Regions from separate parts of the Cellvibrio japonicus Ueda107 genome, predicted to be linked through region 1. Evidence: predicted binding sites of a transcription regulator. Region 1 holds the regulator's gene; each other region holds the start of a gene.
What was found. Region 1 encodes sigma-54, which starts transcription at its own class of promoters, with help from an activator protein. Its sites were predicted from a motif close to TGGCACANNNNTTGCNNT; they were not measured.

Region 1 (5,319 bases):
TTGTGATATAGCTGCGATTATTAGCCTGGTAGCGGGGTAGCCAGCGCGTTAAATAGTGCTCTATATCAGCATACATCTCCTGGACTGTGACCTGCTCTTCGAGAAACTCAACAACGTCAGCATCCAACCCGGTCTGGGGGCGGAGGTGTGGCTTCCAATGGGGATTGGGCAGGCAGCGGGCATCGAAGACCAGGTCGGCATTAACCGGGGTGCCGTGTTTAAACCCAAAGGATTCAAACAGGATTGCCATGGTGGCTTCGGTTCGCCCCACCACCCGATCCTTAACCAGATCGCGCAATTCATGCAGGTTGAGGTGGCTGGTATCAATTGTTTGGTCGGCCGCATCGCGGATGGGTTCGAGCAGGTTTTGCTCCAGCGCTATAGCTTCTTCAAGGCTGGTGCTCTTGTCGCTTAACGGGTGTTTACGACGGGTTTCACTAAAGCGCTGGATGAGAACGGAAGGATGGGAGTCCAGGTAGATTGTGTGAAAGGGCAGATGGGCCTCTTTCAAGGTGGATACCATCTTGGGAAAGAGACTCAAATCCTGCCAGGCATTACGCACATCAATGCCTATGGCAAACTTTTGCGCCTGATCCTTGTGGATTTCAATCTGTGCAACCAGTGCGGGTAGCAGGCTAACAGGCAGGTTATCGATGCAGTTGAACCCCACATCCTCAAGGACATGGAGCGCTGTCGTTTTTCCCGATCCGGATAGACCGCTGACAATCACTAGGTGCATGTTGGACTCGCTTAGCTGATTGCGGCTTCATACAGATCCTGGTCGCTGGCGGCTGCGCGCAATTTATCGCGGTATTCCGCTTTGTTGAGCGCATTAACCAGGGATGACAGGGTCTGCAAATGTTCGTCATGGGCCTCTTCGGGCACCAGCATGGCAAACAGGATATCGACGGGCTGTGAATCTATTGCGTCAAAGTCGACTGGCTCGGTCAACGTGATCAGGGCACCAACGGTTCCCTGACAGTTTTCCACCCGGCAGTGGGGAATGGCAATGCCATAACCTATGCCGGTTGAGCCCAGGCGCTCACGTGCGATAAGGCGGCGAAATAAGTCTTCCGCATCAATATGGGTGACATCCTGGGCGATGGTGTTGGCCAACAGTTCCAGGGCTCGTTTCTTGCTGCCCCCCTCAACGCGGCAAAGCGTGCGTTTGGGGCTGATTAACGCTTGAATTTCCATAGGGTTACTGTCGTCGTATCTTCTCTTGTCGTTAAGCCCCGGCTCAGGTGCTCCGAGGCTGATTGGGTTGGTGTGGCTTAACGGTGGCTGCGCAACTTTTCTTTATGCTTGATCAACTGCCGATCCAGTTTGTCAGCCAGTGCATCAATAGCTGCGTATAAGTCTTCATGGGTCGCATCAGCAAACAAGTCTTTGCCGCTGACATGAACTGTGGCTTCTGCCTTTTGAATCAGTTTATCCACCGAGAGGATGACATGGGTATTGGTTATACGATCATGGTGATGACTGAGTCTTTCCAATTTGTTATTGACGTAATCCCTGAGCGATTCAGTAACTTCCAGATGGTGGCCACTGATAGTTATTTGCATAAGTACATCCTCTCGTTTCACGCGGACTGGTAAAAAATGACAGTTGATTCAGCAGTTGCAACTGATAACAACCTGTTGGTGCGTCCCGGCGTTCGCCATCTGTCCTGGGTATTGGGCCTGGATTTACAGGCTTTTGCGTTCATTGGATGGCGGAATATTGAGCGATTCACGGTACTTGGCGATAGTGCGCCTGGCAACCTGGATACCCTGTTCTGCCAGCAATTCGGTAATCTTGCTGTCGCTCAGGGGTTTTTTCGGATTCTCTGCGCTCACCAGCTTTTTGATGATGGCGCGTATGGCTGTCGATGAACACTCGCCGCCACTGTCTGTACTGACATGACTCGAAAAAAAGTACTTGAGTTCAAAAATCCCCTGGGGGGTATGCATGTATTTTTGCGTAGTTACCCGTGAAATAGTCGATTCGTGCATGCCGACAATTTCTGCAATATCGTGCAATACCAGGGGTTTCATGGCTTCGGGGCCATACTCGAGAAAGCCGCGCTGTTTTTCCACAATACAGCTGGCTACCTTGAGCAGGGTTTCGTTGCGGCTCTGTAAGCTTTTGAGAAACCAGCGGGCTTCCTGCAAATTATCCTTGAGGAAGGTGTTGTCGCTGCTGGAGTCAGCGCGACGCACCATAGAGGCGTAGTCTGAATTGATGCGCAAACGTGGCGCTATGTCGGGATTGAGCTCCACAATCCAGCGACTGTCACGTTTTTCCACAAAGACATCAGGCACTACATATTCAGTATCGCCGCTGGCAATAATGTCACCCGGACGCGGGTTGAGCCCCTGGATAAGTGTTACCGCCTGGCTGAGTTCTGCCTCCTTGAGCTTGGTGCGACGCATCAATTGGCGATAATCGCGGCTACCCAGGAGTGGCAGGTATTGCTTAACAATCAGTTTGGCGGGCTCCAGAAAAGGGGTTTGTGGATCAAATTGCTGGAGTTGTACCAACAGGCATTCGGACAGGTTTTGGCTGCATACACCGCAGGGATCAAATTGCTGCAGACGGTGTTGTACGGCGACCACTTCATCTTCTTCAAGCTCTTCAAGCTCTGCTGCCAGTCCATCATAGATCTCGTGGATGCTGATAGAGAGCATACCACTGGGCTCTACTGCGTCGATAATTGCCATGGCAACCAGGCGATCGCGGTCAGACATGGGGGTCAGGTTCAGTTGCCAGGTGAGGTGGTCATAAATCGAATCGGTTGTGGCGCGACGGCTCTCAAAATCGTTGTCTTCGTTATCGTAGTTACTGGAGCTGCTGCTGGAGGAGGCCTGGTAAACATCGTCCCAACTGGTATCTACCGGTAAATCAGCAGGGATGGAGTCTGACCAGTCCCCGGCGCTATCGCCAAAACTGTCGGCGTCAAAGTCCGATTCTGCCGCGGCTTCAAAGCCTTCTCCATTGCTACTGGCGTAATCATTTGATTCGCTGCTGGAATAACTGTCAGTGCTGGTACTGGAAGTGTAATTGTCGCTCAGCTGGTCTGTGGTGTTTGCTGCTGGATCTGCGGCGACCTCAAGGGTTCGCTCGTAATCACTGGTATCCGGTTCGCCAGTGTCGTAGTTGGTTTCATTGCCACCCTCGTAGTTTTCCTCCAATTCCAGCATGGGGTTGGAGTCCAGTGCTTCCTGGATTTCCTGTTGCAAGTCCAGCGTGGAAAGCTGCAATAGGCGAATGGCCTGTTGCAACTGCGGGGTCATGGTGAGTTGCTGACCGAGCTTTAATTGGAGTGATTGCTTCATTATGGGGGCAACAAAACCTGTTCAGGGTGAAACCGGGGTGGTGTCCTGGGTAGACACCGGATGTACGCAGGTATGGATAGATAAAACGCCAACCTTCTTTTAGTGGAGTTTAGACAGGCTTTGATTCCCAATCAATAAGCCTTAGCAATCTTTGTGCCTAATGATTAAAAATTAAGAATTGTCAAGTTGTTGCGGTCGCAGAAATCGCTATGTTTCCGGTTGTAGCACCCTGGGTGGTGGTTAGATACGGAAATGCTCACCCAGATAAACCTCTCGTACCCTGGGGTGTGCAAGCACTGTCTCCGGCTGGCCGGAGGCAATAATGTGACCTTCACTCACGATATAAGCAGTTTCACAGATATCCAGGGTTTCACGCACATTATGGTCAGTAATTAATACGCCAATTCCGCGATCCTTGAGGTGGCGAACAATTTCCTTAATGTCGCTTACGGAGATCGGGTCTACACCGGCAAAGGGTTCATCCAGCAAGATGAATTGTGGGTCGGTCGCCAGGGCGCGGGCGATTTCCACGCGGCGACGCTCGCCTCCGGATAGGGACATACCCAGGCTGTTGCGAATGTGGGTGATATGGAATTCACCCAAGAGGGATTCGAGTTTTTCCAGACGCTGCTTGCGGTCGAGATCCTTGCGGGTTTCAAGGATAGCCATGATGTTATCGGCGACAGACAGCTTGCGAAAAATCGATGCCTCTTGTGGCAGGTAGCCAATGCCGGCACGTGCGCGCCCGTGAATCGGCAAAGGAGTGATATCCAGATCGTCAATCAGTACGCGTCCTTTATCTGCCGGTACCAGACCCGCAATCATGTAAAAACAGGTTGTTTTACCCGCACCGTTAGGGCCGAGTAAACCGACAATGGTACCGCTATCGACGGTCATGGACACATCGACAACGACAGTGCGTTTTTTATAGCTCTTGGCAAGGTTCTGGGCGTGCAATCTGGGCATGGGGTCAGTGCTTGGCTTCGGTTTTGGGCGGAATATAGATATCGACACGAGCGCCATCAATTTGCTTGGCTTTCATGACTTCATTGATGAGGTCGTAATTGATATGCGGCGCTTTCATGACCTGGCCATCTTGCTCAATGGCGGCCTCCTCAACCAGCAGTAAATGCTCATTGTCCGGGGTATAGGTGATGCTTTTAGCGGTTGCAACAATCACCTTTTGGTCCAGGCTGGGTTGCTGTTGGAAGCGCGCAGGAGAGCCAGTGGCAACGATCTTATCCGGCGAACCGTCGGGGCGGGTGCGCACCTTGATGATATCCGCCGTAATTACCAATGAGCCCTGTTCGATGCGCACTGAACCGCTGTAGGTTGACTCACCGATTTTCTGATCAACGACCAGGGTGTCAGCTGTGCCGCGGATCACCTGGTTGCGATCTTCCGGTAAGGCCAATGCCGGGGTTGCCAGGGTGAGTAACAGGCTGCTGGCCAGAAATGCGAGGAAAGGGAGTTTAACGCGGTTCATAAATGGCTCTGACATCGGATTGCAATTGGACGCGGCTGTCGCGCATAAGCGCTGTCATACCCACGGCGTCCACCTGGCCTTTGGCGCTGCGCATCTTAACAGCTTTGTCGGTTTCGGCGTATTGCTCTGCGGGTTTTACCAGCAGCTCAGTGGTTTCTATCTGGATTAACCCCTGGCTGGCTGTCTCCTGCTGGATCAATACATCCTGGCTCAGGAAGAGCAATTTGCCATTCAGGCTGCTGCGTCCCAGATGGGCAGATAAGTGCCAGGGCGCTTCATCAGGGTTATCCTGGAAGCGTAATCTGGGGGTATCAAACAGGGTGTAATCCTGTTCGCCCGGCGCATCCGGATTGACCTGGAAATGGGTAACCAGGGGCGTGTTCAATTGATATTGCAACAAGCCCTGGGCGTTGTATTCGCGTGTTTCAACGCTGGTAATAAAGGTGTAGGGAAAGGTTTTTTCCGTATCTGCTAGCCCTGTTTTTTTACCGCTACCGTGAAACAGGCTGACAATAC
Region 2 (5,319 bases), 2.0 Mb from region 1:
CCTCGCCGCTCAGGTAAAAGCGCCCGGCCGGTGGTACATACAGGGTGTCGCCATCCTGTAACCAGATCACCGAATGGCGCTCGGCTTCCTGGTTCAGCAGTTTTTGCAAATCAAATTCGCGCCGCTCCTGCTTGCCGCTGCGATCGGTGCGGATCAGCACCAGCCGCTCGCTGCCTTCGTCAGCGATACCGCCGGCCCAGGCCAGGGCATCGGTCAGCGATGTCGGTCCTTCCAGTACCAGGCTGCCAGCGCGTTTTACCCGCCCCAGGATCGCTATCGACTGGCTGCGGTAGCGCGTCACCAACAGGTTGACCTGGGCGCGCTTTAAAAAATTGCCGCGTTCATACTGGTCTGCAATCGCTTGCGCCGCGTCGGTGGTAGAGCGGCCTGCCAGATTAAAGCGGCCGAGCAAGGGCACTTCAACCGCCCCATCCGCCCCGATTTGCGCATCAATAGCCAGGTCGGGCTGGCCGTACACACTGATGCGAACCTCATCGCCGATGCCCAGGCTATAGGCCTGGGCCAGTACCTCGCCGGCCAGCAGCAAGCCAATCAGCCATCCTCCCAGCCATCTCGCCGACCACTGCAAGCTGCACACACCACGCATCTCACCCGTCCTTTCAACGCACTTTGCTTAAACGCTATAAACCAGCCCATGCAAATCCGGGGCCGAACCACAGAAAAACCGTCAGTTCAGCGCAATCACCTGCTAAAAAAGCGAAAGGCGTCAGCTTTTTGTGATACAGGATGCCGTTATCGGCAGCGAAAGGAGGAGTGCGGGAGAGAAAGCGCGGGAAAAAACTGTTGGTTTTGCACCTGAGTGGTGCGCAGGCTGGTGATTTTGCGAAGGTACCGAATAGGGATCTGCAACTGGCTAACAGTAGGCCATTTACGCGATGAAAAATAAAAAAGGTTTGCAAGCGCTAACCTGCAAACCCTTTCCAGATATGGTAGCTAGAGGCGGACTTGAACCGCCGACCCCAGCATTATGAGTGCTGTGCTCTAACCGGCTGAGCTATCTAGCCATAAATGAGAGGCGCGCATTTTGGCGATAGAGAAGGGCGCTGTCAACCTTGAATTAGTGTCGGAAAGCCTGTCCCTGTATATCCACTAATGCGGCCCAAGGCCGATGCAGGTATGATGCACAGCGTTTTTCACCCAACCTCGGGGCCCTTGGCGGCATCTGGTGCCGATCTGGTCGATAGCCTCGTTGTAGACGTTAACTCCTTGATAGATAAGGCCTAGCATGGAATTTATCGATTTGGCGCCCAGCGCCCATGCACGGGGGGCTGTGCAGTTACCCGGCTCCAAGAGTATTTCCAATCGCACCCTGTTACTGGCGGCCCTGGCGCAAGGCGAGACCCAGATCCGCGACCTGCTGAAATCCGATGACACGGATCGCATGCTTGAAGCGCTGACCTCCCTGGGGGTAACGCTGACCAGGACCGGTGAAAATGACTATCACCTGGTGGGCACTGGTGGCAGCTTTCCCCATAAAGAGGCAGACCTGTTCCTGGGGAATGCGGGGACAGCGTTTCGTCCATTAACTGCTGCTTTGGCGTTTTCCGGTGGCACCTACAAGCTCCATGGTGTACCGCGTATGCACGAGCGCCCTATCGGCGACCTGGTTGATGCCCTGCGCCAGGTGGGGGCGGATATCACTTATCTGGGACAGGAAGGCTTCCCTCCGCTGCTGATTAAACCGGCGCACATTGCTGCGCAAGGCAGTATCAAGATTCGCGGTGATGTCTCCAGCCAATTCCTGACCGCCTTGTTAATGGCCTTGCCGATGACCGGCAAGGAGACTCACATTGAGCTGGTGAGCGAGCTCATCTCCAAACCCTATATCGAGATTACCCTGCGCCTGATGGCCCAGTTCGGTGTAGAGGTTCAGCGCGATGGCTGGGAGCGTTTTACCGTCCCGGCGGCCAGTGGCTATGTGAGCCCCGGTACTGTTTATGTCGAGGGTGATGCATCTTCCGCCTCTTACTTCCTGGCTGCCGGGGCATTGGGTGGCGGCCCGGTGCGTGTGCAGGGGGTGGGTGCCAAGAGTATCCAGGGGGATGTGGCCTTTGCCGATGCCCTGGAGGCTATAGGGGTGACCATTACCAAAGGGGATAACTGGATCGAAGCGTCTGCACCCCAATTACCACTCAAGGCCTTTAATCGTGATTTCAACCATATTCCCGATGCCGCCATGACCCTGGCGGTGGTGGCGCTCTTTTGCGATGGGCCCTCGCGCCTGACCAATATCGCCAGCTGGCGGGTGAAGGAAACTGATCGTATTGCGGCCATGGCGACCGAACTGCGCAAATTGGGAGCTATTGTGGAAGAGGGTGAGGATTGGCTGCAGGTTACACCCGTACCCACGCTCAACGCCCAGGTGCCGATTGATACCTACGATGATCACCGTATGGCCATGTGCTTTTCCCTGGCAACCTTTGGCGGGGTGCCGGTGCGTATCAATGATCCCCAGTGCACAGCTAAAACCTTCCCCACCTATTTTGATGTCTTCAGTCAGGTAGTGAGCTAATGGATACACCAATATTTTCCATCGACTTTAAGGTGCGCGATTACGAGTGCGATATGCAGGGCGTGGTTAATAATGCGGTGTACCAGAATTACCTGGAGCATGCCCGCCACGAATTCCTGTTGGCGAAAGGTATTAATTTTGCCGAGCTTGCGCGGCAGAAAATCAACCTGGTGGTGTTGCGCGCCGAGCTGGATTACAAGCTGTCGCTGACCAGTGGTGATGAGTTTTATATCACGGTTGAACTGGCGCAATCATCCCGGGTGCGCTTTGATTTTTTGCAGCATATTTATCGCAGGGCGGATAACAGGCTTATGCTCGCCGCCAAGATTACCGGAACCTCGGTGAATGAGCGCGGCAGGCCGTTTGTGCCGGACGTAATTGCCGGCTTGCTGGCATCCGGCTCACTGGTGTTGGAGTAGGTAGCGGCTGGCTGTTATTGGCTTCCGAAGGCCGCTTGTAGATGCTGCAGACGGCTTTTTTATTGCGTATCAAAAAAACTCAGGGGATATTCGGGGATGCCCTATTTTGTTTCCTCGGGTGACGTTCAATTGCTGTTTTTGTCGATTATTTTTACATTTTTGTATGTTCGTGTGATTTTTGTCATAAAAATACGATGATAATCAACGGGTTACTGCTATGGCGTACAAATTGCTTATTCATTTATGGTTTTAAAAATATTTTTTATATAGCCATGCATTTGGGGAGTGATCTTATGTTGATCAATCGTTTTTTAAAGCTGATCACCGCTATGGCGTTGTTAATGGTTGGTGCAACGACGCATGCCGGATTATTAAACGGGGAATCTGTAGAGGTGAAATACCTATTCCCCTCCACGGCAACAACCTATCAAAACCTGGGAACTACCGTAGTGGATGATGGTGTGGAGTACACCCAATTTCCCTACTTTGATCTGGATATATCCGACAACGCCATGGTGTTCGATTTCAAAATAGCCGCCAAGTTGGGCACCACCAATTTCAATGGCATTGTGCTGCGCGATATTAACAACACCGTGACTTTTACCAGCGTAACGCTGGATGCTATTTCCAATATGGTAGGACTCAATAGCAGCCGTATTTTTTTCGATGCCCACAGTATCTATGTCAATTTCAGCGCGCTGTCGTTTAATGCCAATACCCTGGTGAAATTAAACCTTGGGGGGATTAGTGCCAGGGTGCCAGAATCCAGCAGTTTGATTTTGTTGTTGGTGGGTTTGCTTGGGTTGATGATGATCCGCTGGCGTAAACGCGTTTGATATATAAGGTCAGGCGGGAATTGTCATCCCGCACTGCCCCGCGTACACCAACCCCGGTTCCTCCAGCATGATGGTGCTTTTTGGCCATTGGGCGTTGCGAGGGAATACAACGGGATATGCTTGGGGTTTGGTGCGGAAAAATGTTGTTGTATGGGCGCAAGCGTTTTGGCGTTCATGTCATAAAGCCTATTGTTGGGTCGTTTTCAGCGATTCGAGTGTTTTCAGGATACCTTCGATCATATCCGGGCTGGAGGCGACACCGACGATACCATTCACAATAAACTGCACGCCCACACACAAAATCAAAAATCCCATGATTTTGGTCATGGCATGCAGACCGTTCACACCCAGTACACCGACTAACCGGGTGGACAGGCGCAGGGTGATATAAACAATCACAGCCACCAGCAAGATCCCCGCAATAATGGCGAGAAAATGCAGCCAGTTAGTGGCCAGCGAAGTTAAGCCAATCGTCACAGAAATAGCACCGGGTCCAGCAAGGCTGGGCATGGCCAGCGGTGTAAAGGAGACATCGCGCTTGCGCTTGGACTCCTGGTGCTCGGCCTTGGTTTGCTCGGGTTCGTCTTTGGGGTAGAGCATACGCATACCGACACCGGCCACCAGAATGCCACCGGCAATGCGCAAGCCAGGTAGCGATAGGCCAAAGAACTGCATGATAAAACTGCCCCCGATCAAAAACGCCACCAGAATACAGATCATGTAAATAACGGCTTTGCGCGCTTGCTCCTGCCGCTCTGCTTCCGTATCACCTTCAGTGATAGCGAGGAACATGGGCGCAGTGCTGAAAGGGTTAATAATGGGCAGCAAAGCAACAACGGTAGCTATGGCGAGTTCCATAACAGCTCCACAATTCATCGGGGTAATACAAACGCCTGTTGCAAAAAAGCACAGCTGCCGCCACGCCTTGATTGGCAAGGCCTGGCGGCAGGGCTCTACATGCTATTCAAGTGGTTATCCACAGATACTGTGCATAAACCATGGCGACAGATTTAAGGGCTAACCAGCGCCTGTTCAACGGTCAGGTCATGAATATAGGCAAAGCGTGAACCATCGGCTGGCGGGTTGGCGATAGGATAGCGTTTGATACGCAGTATCACGCGGGTATCACTGCGATGCTGGTAGCCTTGGATGCTGTCGTAAAAGTGTTGCCATGGGCCCTGTGCTGTTTTAATACCCTGTTCGTTGTAACTAATCTCCCTCACCTGCAGGCACTGGTAGTTGGGAATAAGCGGGTGGTTGCAAGGGACAACCAAAGGTTGGATTTCAAGGAAAATAATGTCTCCCTGGCTGCCATAGCGTGTTTCCGCTGTCGGCTCTCCACGCAGGTGGATGTATTCACCCGAGTCCTGGCTCAGGGTGAGTACAGGCGACTCACTGTCGAGACGGATGGCCCAGTGACTGACGTTGGGCAGCCAGTTAGCGAAATAGTGTTCGTGGGCAGAGAGCTCGTTATCGAGGCAGGCTTTTAGCGTGCTGCGCAGCGGGCCGATTTTCAGATGGCTGCCTTTAA
Region 3 (5,319 bases), 2.0 Mb from region 1:
CTGGATGAACCAGGATGTTGCATGGCCGCCCCCTCAAAAATCACAGAGTTGGTAACGCTTGCAGGTAAAGCTGTAGGACACAGGTTTAACCCCCTTCAGGCTGGCCACACCCTTCTGGCGAAATTGCCTGGCGAATTGCCGGGCACGCCGTTCATAGGTGGCCAGCAATTGCTGCTTGATGTCATCTTCAACAAAGCTGTATTGCAGTGAGTTGCGGCTCAGGGCTTGCAGCTCGGCCCAGCTGAGGTTGTATTCCTTCACCGCCACAAAAAATTCGTCGGTGAGATTGGAGTCCCACATGCCGCGATCATCGGTAGACAAGGCGACAGGAATACCCAGGCGCAAATATTCCGGGAATGGATGCTGGTCATAACTGGCGATGTATTCGAGCAGCAGGTTGGAAATCAAATTGATCTCAACCATATAGGGACCGTGGCGCATCTGGCGCAACAACTCTTTGTCGCTGATCAGGTTGACGCCGTGGCCAATACGATCAGCGCCGATCAGCAGCGTGTCGCGGATGTGGTAATTGGGCTCATCCACTTCACCGGCATGAACCGACAAGCGCACGTTGTTGTACTTTTTGCGCAGGTCGCGCAGGGTTTGGGCAAAGCGCAGTGGATAGCCCTTGTCGTTATCCTCGCGTCCCACCATATTGACGGCCACATACAGGTCGCGGTGACGCGCGACTAATTCGTAGGCCCTAATCAATTGCAATTCTGCATTGGGTGCAAAACGCAAAATAGATTCTTGCAGGCGCACAGTGACACCCGTGGCCTTGGCATCAGCTTGCTGCAAGCGTTTGCGATAAATATCGACTACCTCATCATTGGCAATAGGCTTTCCATCCGGGGTGCGGAAGCCGCCGGAGCCCATCATCGACTCCAGGTAGATCAATCCCTCTGCGCCAAATGCCTGCATGTTTCTGTAGAGCATTTCCGCTTCCATATAAGGGCTATAGAGCAGTTCATCCATGCGCTGCCAATGGGTTTGGAAAAACTCATCGCGCCCTTCGTGCTCGTGATTCAAACGGATGCTATCGAGCCAGCCAGCCTTTTCTTTCTCGTTCAATTCCGCCAGGGGCTTATACTCTGCTTTTTCACAATCCGGTAATTTTTCATAACTGGATTCGAGCAGGTTATGGAACAGTAATAAATAGGGACGCCGACCAAATTCATTGTTGCCAAATGCACGGCAATTATTAATGTTGACCTTGGTATAAAAAATGTAGCCATGGGCTTTTTGCGCCAGTGCCAGTTCGTACATCCACTCCGACAGCACGGAACCGCTCATGTGGTTATGCAGATCACCGCCCTTGGGCATGGCATATAAAAAGGTATACAACTCCGCATCAGTTGCCCTGGTTTTAAAATCTTCGAACCAGGCATCATCAACCAGCTCGGGTTTAGCCAGGGCAGGCTGGGAGGGAATGGGGTACAGCGGCGCAGGCTGGGCCAACATGGGTTGCGCTATTAAGGTTTGGCTGACCGCCCAACACCCGACAATACAGAAGAACTTGCCCGCAACACGGGCAAAGGACAGGTTGCGCAATAACATAGCGATTTCTCTTTTTCTGATGAAAGATGCGTGATAGCGGGGAAACAGCTCGGCAGAGCACCGGGCGCAAGGGTTAATGCAATTGTGATACCAGTAAGCCGAAGCCGTTATTTACAGGCCCCAGCACCGACAATATCCTGTCCAAATGGTCGAGATTTGTTTTAATCTGGTGCATGAATTCCTTTTTTGCCCAGTAATATTGCGGCTTTTGCCTATCCATCCTACCCAATACAAGCCTGTACACTGGCACAGAATTTGATTGGCTCTGATAAGGCATTGAAATTACATGCACTGTGCAATTTGTTTATTGATTAAGGCGTTTTTATGACTTATCCGCGCGACCTGATGGGTTATGGCCCCCGGCCGCCCCACGCCCGCTGGCCAGGTGGGGCACGTATCGCCGTGCAATTTGTTATCAACTATGAGGAGGGCGGGGAAAACTGTGTGCTCCACGGCGATCCGGCCTCGGAGACTTTTCTGTCGGAAATTATCGGCGCACGCGCTTACGAAGCGCGCCATATGAGTATGGAGTCCCTCTACGAATACGGCAGTCGCGCCGGTTTCTGGCGCTTGCACCGGCTCTTCGGCAAATACCAGTTACCCGTTACTGTCTACGCTGTCGCCATGGCCATGGAACGCAACCCGGCCGCCGTGGAAGCCATGCTGCAATCCGATTGGGAAATTGCCAGCCATGGCTATCGCTGGATCGATCATCAATTTATGCCGCTGGAGCTGGAGCGCGAACATATCCGTACCGCTATCGAGATACACACCCGGTTGACCGGCTCTCGCCCACTGGGTTGGTACACCGGGCGCGATAGCCCCAACACCCGCCGCCTGGTGCTGGAAGCCGGGGGCTTTATGTATGACTCGGACTCCTATGCCGATGACCTGCCCTACTGGACCCGGGACTACGGCAGGCCGCACCTGATCATCCCCTACACACTGGATACCAACGACATGCGTTTTGCCGCAGCGCAGGGTTTTAATTCGGGTGAGCAATTTTTTACCTACCTGCGCGATGCCTTCGATGCACTTTATGCCGAAGGCGAACATTCTCCCAAAATGCTCAACATAGGTTTGCACTGCAGGATCATTGGCCGCCCCGGTCGGATCCAGTCCCTGGAGCGATTTATCCAACACATACTGGCCCATCAGGACGTGTGGGTCTGCCGGCGCATCGACATCGCCAACCACTGGTATCAGTACCACAGCCTGTAGACGAAGCGCGGGAGGTAAGCCCTTAACTCCCGCTTTTTAATCCAGCCCTTCCCCCCACCAGAGCCATAAATTTTCCACCGCCCTCCTTGTTGGCATCCCTTTGATTTTTATAAGAAATCCAAAAGGACTTCCGATTGCCTGCGCATTGCACCTGCCGCTGCCCCTTTTAACGATACTTATTATCATTTAACATAAATTAACAAGTGGTTATTATTACCCCTAATATCAGGAGCCCATCTACATGAACACCGGCAACCTCCGCGCGAAGGTTCTTCCCATAACTTCCCTGGCCAGTACCGCCCCAGCCAAAACAGCCCTCGCTATTTTCATGGCAACTTACCTTGCCTCGGCTTATGCAGCCGACGGGCAAAACGCCTCCTCAACACCACAGGCCAAGGCTGGCACACTCCCCACGGTTATGGTTGAAGCCGGTACCGTTGAAGAGGTCAACTACACCGGCAAAAAAGCCAGTACCTCTACCAAACTGGATATTGATATCAAGGAAACACCGCAATCTGTTTCCGTGATTACGCGCAAGCAAATTGATGACATGGGCGCCTCTAACCTGGGGCAATTGCTGTTGTATACCACCGGGGTGGTGTTGACCGGTGACAACTCGGAGCGAACCAACTTTTCCATTCGCGGATTTAATGTGGGTGATGGCTGGAACTCCAACCTGCTGCAATACGATGGTGTGCCCATTAATGCCTCCAACGTCGCCTCGTCCAAACCGGATATGGCCATGGTCGAAACCATTGAAGTATTGCGCGGTGCCGCTGGTTTGATGCAGGGCTCGGGCGAGCCCTCGGGAACGATCAATATTATCCGCAAAAAACCCACTGCCGAGCTCCAGGCAAATGCTGCGTTTACTTATGGATCATGGAACACCTATCGCCTTGAAGGTGATGTATCCAACAGCCTCAATGAAAGTGGCACAGTGCGTGGACGCCTTGTCGGAGTATCCCAGGACGGCGATTCCTACATGACGGCCGTCACCCGCGAAATTAATTTGATATACGGTATTGTGAGCGCGGATTTGACGGAGAACACCCTGTTAAATGTCGGGTACAAACGCCAAGCCGAAGACTCCATTGCCGCGCACAACTTGCCACGCAACCCGATCACCGGTGAAGACCTGGAATTAAGCCGCAAAAATTGCAGTTGCAATTACGGCGATTATTGGGACAAGGAAAACACCGACGCCTTTATTGACCTATCCCACCAATTTGATAGTGGCTGGTCGGTAAAAGGCGCTTACGTCAAAGCCAATTACCAGATGGATATGATGTTTACCAGCCTCGCCCCTGTGAGTGCGGCGCAATTCGATCCGGCAAACCCGCAGGGCAACGTCAACAAATATGCCTACCAATACGACCAGAACCTGGATGTTGCCGATGTCTTTGCCAAGGGACCATTCACTTTATTCGGCCGGGAACACCAATTCGTTATTGGCTCCAACTATCAAAAAAGTGATAACCCTGGCCGCTGGACCAGCTGGGATGTCGTGCTGGAAGACTACAGCCTGTGGAATCGGGTCGGTACCGCTCCCGCGCCCCTGTTAACCGTTGACCTCAATACTTACAATCCCTACCTGCTGCCCTATATACCCGCGCGCTACGATCAGGATGGCGGACGTTCGTATGAAGAGCGCATCCAAACCGGCACCTACATCACAACCCGGTTAAGCCTTGCCGATCCCCTCAACCTGATCCTGGGCGTCAGGCAAAGCGATTTTGAATATGACTATCAATACAAAAGTAATGTCACCAACCAATTAGTACCCAGCCGTGGCAACCACTACGAAAAAAACCACATTACCACGCCCTATGTCGGGCTAACCTACGACCTCAATAACACCTATACCCTCTATGCCAGCTTTACCGATACCTTCGTGGTGCAAAGTGCAAGGGACATCAACAACAACCTGCTTGATCCCATACAAGGTAATGTCTACGAAGCGGGGATCAAAGGCAGCTTTAATGACAGCCGCTTAATGGCATCCCTTGCAGCCTTCCGCATTAACCAGATCAATCGATCCATCCGCGATGAAAGCAGTGCAGGACAATGCCCGCAAAACGGCGGCGATGGCTATTGCAATATTTCCGCCGGTAAAGTGATTAGCGAAGGTATCGAAGCCGAGCTGCGCGGAGAAGTCTTACCGGGCCTCAATATGTCACTGGGATATACCTATAACACCACAGAGTACGAAAAGGACCCAGCCAACCAGGGACGCGTATTTAATGAAACCACACCGGAACATATTGCGCGGGTATTTGCCACCTATCTGTTTGCCAATGAACTCACCATCGGTGCAGGGGTTAACTATCAAAGTGAATGGCTGACAGGCCGCTACGGTGCCATCTCCGCCCGCCAGGAAGCCTATGCACTGGTCAACATCATGGCCAGTTATCCCATCAACGAAACCTTCACAGTCAGCGTTAATGCCGATAACGCCCTGGATGAAAAATACTATTCCTACTTGTCATCCACCTCTAATCGCTATGGTGAACCGAGGAATATGAAAGTGACCTTGCGCGCTAC
Region 4 (5,319 bases), 1.6 Mb from region 1:
TTCGGAAGATCCCGCTATCGTGCGCCTTTATGCCGCTGAAATGGTGGCTGGTTTGCAGGGTGATGCTGACACAGCTTCTTTCCTGTCTATTACTCAGGTAGTTGCTACTGCAAAACATTTTCTTGGTGATGGTGGGACACTCAATGGCATAGATCGCGGCGATTGTTCTGCCAGCGAGAGTGAGTTGCTTGAGATCCATGCTGCCGGTTACTACAGCGCTATAGAGGCTGGTGTACAGACGGTAATGGCTTCCTTTAATAGCTGGCATGGCCAGCATATGCACGGCCACCGTTATTTGTTGACTGATGTGCTGAAAGAGCAAATGGGCTTTGATGGTTTTATTGTTGGCGATTGGAATGGCCATGGCTTTGTCGAGGGGGCCAGCGTGCTCAATTGTCCCCAGGCAATCAATGCGGGATTGGACATGTTCATGGTGCCAGATCCGGAGTGGAAAACGCTTTATCAAAATACCCTGGATCAGGTGCGTGACGGCATTATTCCACTTGCCAGGGTAGATGATGCAGTACGGCGTATATTGCGGGTCAAATTACGGGCTGATTTATGGGGTAAGGGCCTTCCGTCCAGTCGACCATTGGCGGGTCGTGATGAATTATTGGGAGCTGCTGCGCATCGTGCTATCGCCCGCCAGGCCGTGCGTGAATCCCTGGTGATGCTCAAAAACAAAAATAATCTTTTACCGCTCTCGCCAAAGAGTCGTGTGCTGGTTGCAGGGGATGGTGCTGACAATATCAGCAAGCAAACCGGTGGCTGGTCGGTGAACTGGCAAGGGACAGGGAACACTATGGAGGATTTCCCCGGGGCCACTACCCTGTGGATGGGCATCAAGGCTGCCGTCACGGCGGCAGGTGGCGATGCTGAGCTGAGTCCTGATGGTACTTATTCATCTCGCCCTGATGTTGCCCTTGTTATATTTGGGGAAGACCCTTATGCCGAGATGCAGGGGGATATCCAGCATCAATTATTGAAGTCTGGCGACACGGCAGACCTTGATCTATTGCGTCGTCTCAAGGCTGATGGCATTCCTGTTGTCGCCTTGTTTATTACCGGGCGCCCTATGTGGGTTAATCGCGAGTTAAATGCGGCAGATGCTTTTGTTGTCATTTGGCAGCCGGGCACCGAAGGTGCCGGCGTTGCAGATGTTCTGTTTGCCCGTGCAGAAGGTGGCGTTAATTATCCCATGGGTGGGCGCTTAACCTTCTCTTGGCCCAAGCGCCCCGATCAGGGGCCACTGAATGTGCATGACACAAACTATGACCCCCTCTTTCCCTATGGCTATGGCTTGCGCTATGGCGATAAGGATATTTTGGGCGATACCCTCAGTGAAGAGGGGATCAGCATGCCTCAGTCCACCCGGGTACTTGAGTTGTTTAATCGTCGCCCCATGGGAAATTATGTGATTGCCCTTGAGGGTAATCGCAATGACCGCCAATTGATGAATGGCAATCTTGCCAAAGCATCGACCTTAACCGTGACGGTGGTGGACAGGGATGTGCAGGAAGATGCCAGGCGTGCCGTATGGAATGGGGAAGGTGAGGGGCTGGTTGCACTGTCAACACCGAATCGCCAGGTGTTGAGTGATTACTATGAATCTGATGCTGCCCTGTTTTTTGATATTAAGGTTGACCAGGCTCCTGAACAGCAGGCATTTGTGCGTATTGGTTGCGGTCCCTCCTGTCACTCAGATGTCGATGTGACAGAATTGCTGCGCAGCCTTGAAGGGAAGGGGTGGGCCAGCATTCGCGTGGATCTTGCCTGTTATCCGGAAGTGGAAACCAACTTTGGTTTACGGCGGTTGCCGCATGAGCTGTTTGCACTAATTCTTGAGCCCTTTTCCCTGGTTGCAAATGGTAAGATGGATATCAGTTTTTCCAGGGTTTATATCGAAAAAAATCGAGCTCAACATGGAACATTTGGTGTTGTTGGTTAATTGGTATCTATCCCGCTTCCTCTGTAAAAGCCGCCATTTCCAGGCGGCTTTTTTCTTTGTGTTTTTTCTGTTTGCCTTGCAATAGTGCGAGCCAAAAAATAAAGGTGCACTTTCCGGTTCAAAATTGGTGCGACAGGTCGGTTTGAATTGTTTAAAAATGGCGCTATAGAAAACGTGCAATCACCAATTGTGTGCGCATAAAAAATAGCATTTTTTGATGCGGATTTTCTGTGTGAATTTATATCTCCTTGAAATGTAATAGAATATTTTCAGAAACAGCCTTCTTATCGTTGGCTGGCATAAGCCTTGCTCCTGTGCATACTAGTCATGCGCCATTGCACAAAAAAGTATCAGTAAAATTTTTTGTGTAACAAAAGAATACTTTTCTTTCTAATACAAAGAAAAAGGCCGTGATGATTAAACCATACACATGCATATCATCTGGAGTTGGCTTTATGAATAAACAGAGAATTCATTTTTGTGCGGCTGCTATGAGTACAATTTACTTTGCTGTCCCACAGGTTTCGGCGCAAACATTTACCGAGTCCTTGCAACAGGGCAGTAGTGTCAAGGTGAATCTGCGCACTCGCTTTGAAGATGTCAGTGAGGATGGGTTGCAGGATTCTGATGCGCTGACTGCTCGTACCCGTCTGTCCTATCAATCGGGAACCTGGAATGGTTTTGGTTTTTCTGCTGAGTTTGATGATGTGACGGAGCTGGATGGCAAAGTGGATTATCGTGCATATCCTGGTGATCCCCAAAACCCGGGAACTGCAGTGATTGGTGATCCGGAAGGAACGGAGGTTAATCAGGCATTTATTGCTTACACTAATGCGTCTAACCAGGTGAGATACGGTCGCCAGCGGATAATCCTCGATAATTCACGCTTTATTGGTAATGTGGGCTGGCGGCAGAACGAGCAAACCTATGATGGCTTTTCTGTGGTGAATAAAAGTATCGTCGATACCAGTATTACCTATGCCTATATCTGGAATGTAAATCGGGTCTTTGGAGATAACAATCCCATTCAGCCCGATCATCACATGGACAGTCATATTGTTAATATTGGTTACAGCGGCTTTAGTGCAGGAAAATTAACAGGTTATGCCTATTTGCTTGATAACGATACAGCGCCTGCTCTATCCGGTGATACGGTCGGCATACGTTGGCAGGGGATCTTGAATAAAACGTTTAGCTACAACCTGGAGTATGCACGACAAACCAATGCGGGCGTTGCCGAAAGCTTTGATGCCGATTATATGTTAGGCGAGGCTGTTTTTACGCTGTCCGGTTTTAACATCACCCTGGGCTATGAATTGTTAGGTTCCGATGATGGCAGCTATGGTTTTGCAACGCCCTTGGCAACACTGCATGCTTTTCAGGGATGGGCCGATAAGTTTTTGGCAACGCCGGCTGTAGGCCTGGAAGATAAATATATTAATGTTGGCACCACAGTGGCAGGGATACAATTCCTGCTCAGCTATCACAAATTTGATGCTGATATTGGCAGCCAGGATTTGGGTGATGAAATAGATCTAAGTGCGTCGCGCAAATTTGGATCTGTTGTATTAACCGCAAAGTATGCGGATTATGCTATGGGTGATGTAGCGGCTTTCCGCGATACCACCAAATTTTGGTTGATGCTGGATTGGAATTTCTAAAAAGGCGTATTGCAGAAAAAGCTTCCCATTAAAAAAGGCCGCAATTGCGGCCTTTTTTAATGGGAAGCCCCTGCCATTATTTGGTTGGATAATCGCGTTTTGGGCTGCCGGTGTATTGTTGGCGTGGGCGACCAATTTTGTAGGGGCCGCTAACCATTTCGTTCCAGTGGGAGTACCAGCCTACTGTGCGGCCAAGTGCAAAGATAACTGTAAACATTTCTGTTGGGATGCCAACCGCTTTCATAATGATGCCGGAATAGAAGTCCACATTCGGGTAGAGTTTCTTGCTGATGAAATACTCATCTTCCAGGGCAATTTGCTCCAGGCGCTTGGCAATGGCCAGCAACGGCTCATTTTCCAGCCCCAGCTCTGCCAGAACTTCATCACAGGTTTGCTTCATGACTTTAGCGCGTGGGTCGAAGTTCTTGTATACACGGTGGCCAAAACCCATCAGGCGGAAGCCGGATGTCTTGTCTTTAGCACGGGCTACACAGGATTCGATATTTTCAACGCTGCCGATTTCTTCCAGCATATTCAGTACGGCTTCGTTTGCACCACCATGGGCAGGGCCCCACAGGGTGGAGATACCCGCGGCTATGGCTGCAAAGGGGTTGGTACCGGAAGAGCCGGATAGGCGTACTGTCGACGTGGATGCATTTTGCTCATGGTCAGCATGGAGGATAAAAATGCGGTCCATGGCTTTGGCAATAGTTTGGCTTACGTTGGGGGCCTGGCCTGCCTTGCCGAACGTCATATTCAGGAAGTTGGCGGCGTAATCCAGGTTGTCATCGGGAGCGATGAACTCTTCGCCCTTGCTGTGTTTGTACACCATGGCGGAGAGGGTGGGAATCTGTCCAATCAGGCGATAAGCCGTGATTTTGCGGCTTTCGGCATTGGTGATATCGATTTCGTCGTTATAGATAGCAGCAAGCGCGGCTACTGCACTGCACAGAATCGCCATGGGATGGGATTCGCGCTTGAAGGTTTTGACCAGGTTGGCAACTGAGGCATCGACAGTCGAGTGTTTTTTGACTTCGGCAGTGAATTCTTCTTTCTGGGCCGGGGTTGGCAGTTCGCCATTCAGGAGGAGGTAGCAGGTTTCGAGGTAATCAGAGGAGACAGCCAGTTGCTCTATGGGATAACCGCGGTGGAGCAGGACACCTTCATCGCCATCAATAAATGTAATCTTGGATTCGCAGGAGGCGGTGGACATAAAGCCCGGGTCGAAGGTGAAAAAGCCGTGCTTGGTAATGCTGGTAACGTCGATAACGTCAGGGCCGATCGTGCTGGCGTAGATAGGAAGTTCAATCGTCTTATCAATGCCATCAATCGACAGATGTGCTTTCTTGTCAGTCATTACTGACTCCTATGCTTACAGATGGGACAAAATAAAGCCTGAGAGGACATGTTTCGCCCTGCTCAACGGATGTAGTACTCGTTTGTAGCTGTCTGTGGTCGCTACTTATTTATGGGCTAGCCGGTACCGACCCTGCCGTTTGCGAGCCGCATTATAGATGAGTTGTTTATGAAGGCGAAAGTTTTTGGCTGGCCTAAATGGCATTTTGTCGGTTCTTTTTGGGTGGGATTTACCTGTCTTGACGGAAATGGTGCGGGTGGGCGGCAGCGCCATGCAGCGCGGCGCACAGTTTTGGTGTGATGGTTAATTTTGATGCCTTTTAGTGGGGCATTTTTGGGTCTTTTCTTTCTGTA

Region 2: CJA_RS03070 (PEP-CTERM sorting domain-containing protein) is a predicted target of sigma-54. The motif match lies at 3,171-3,188, and genes of this name have one in related genera.
Region 3: puuE (allantoinase PuuE) is a predicted target of sigma-54. The motif match lies at 1,802-1,819, and genes of this name have one in related genera.
Region 4: CJA_RS07315 (alginate export family protein) is a predicted target of sigma-54. The motif match lies at 2,244-2,261, and genes of this name have one in related genera.

What each region holds. Positions count from the first base shown of each region.
Region 1 covers NC_010995.1:3,288,954-3,294,272, reverse strand. The annotation lists gene rapZ (RNase adapter RapZ) at 1-739, opposite strand, end outside; gene ptsN (PTS IIA-like nitrogen regulatory protein PtsN) at 751-1,197, opposite strand; gene hpf (ribosome hibernation-promoting factor, HPF/YfiA family) at 1,275-1,565, opposite strand; gene CJA_RS13545 (RNA polymerase factor sigma-54) at 1,689-3,317, opposite strand; gene lptB (LPS export ABC transporter ATP-binding protein) at 3,558-4,283, opposite strand; gene lptA (lipopolysaccharide transport periplasmic protein LptA) at 4,288-4,803, opposite strand; gene lptC (LPS export ABC transporter periplasmic protein LptC) at 4,790-5,319, opposite strand, start outside.
Region 2 covers NC_010995.1:758,891-764,209, forward strand. The annotation lists gene CJA_RS03050 (SLBB domain-containing protein) at 1-607, opposite strand, end outside; tRNA gene CJA_RS03055 (tRNA-Met) at 949-1,025, opposite strand; gene aroA (3-phosphoshikimate 1-carboxyvinyltransferase) at 1,247-2,533, shown strand; gene CJA_RS03065 (acyl-CoA thioesterase) at 2,533-2,952, shown strand; gene CJA_RS03070 (PEP-CTERM sorting domain-containing protein) at 3,246-3,788, shown strand; gene CJA_RS03075 (MarC family NAAT transporter) at 3,975-4,646, opposite strand; gene CJA_RS03080 (META and DUF4377 domain-containing protein) at 4,799-5,319, opposite strand, start outside.
Region 3 covers NC_010995.1:686,297-691,615, reverse strand. The annotation lists gene CJA_RS02760 (adenosine deaminase family protein) at 34-1,557, opposite strand; gene puuE (allantoinase PuuE) at 1,882-2,778, shown strand; gene CJA_RS02750 (TonB-dependent siderophore receptor) at 3,020-5,319, shown strand, end outside.
Region 4 covers NC_010995.1:1,731,895-1,737,213, forward strand. The annotation lists gene cel3B (beta-glucosidase Cel3B) at 1-1,948, shown strand, start outside; gene CJA_RS07315 (alginate export family protein) at 2,404-3,609, shown strand; gene CJA_RS07320 (citrate synthase) at 3,686-4,966, opposite strand.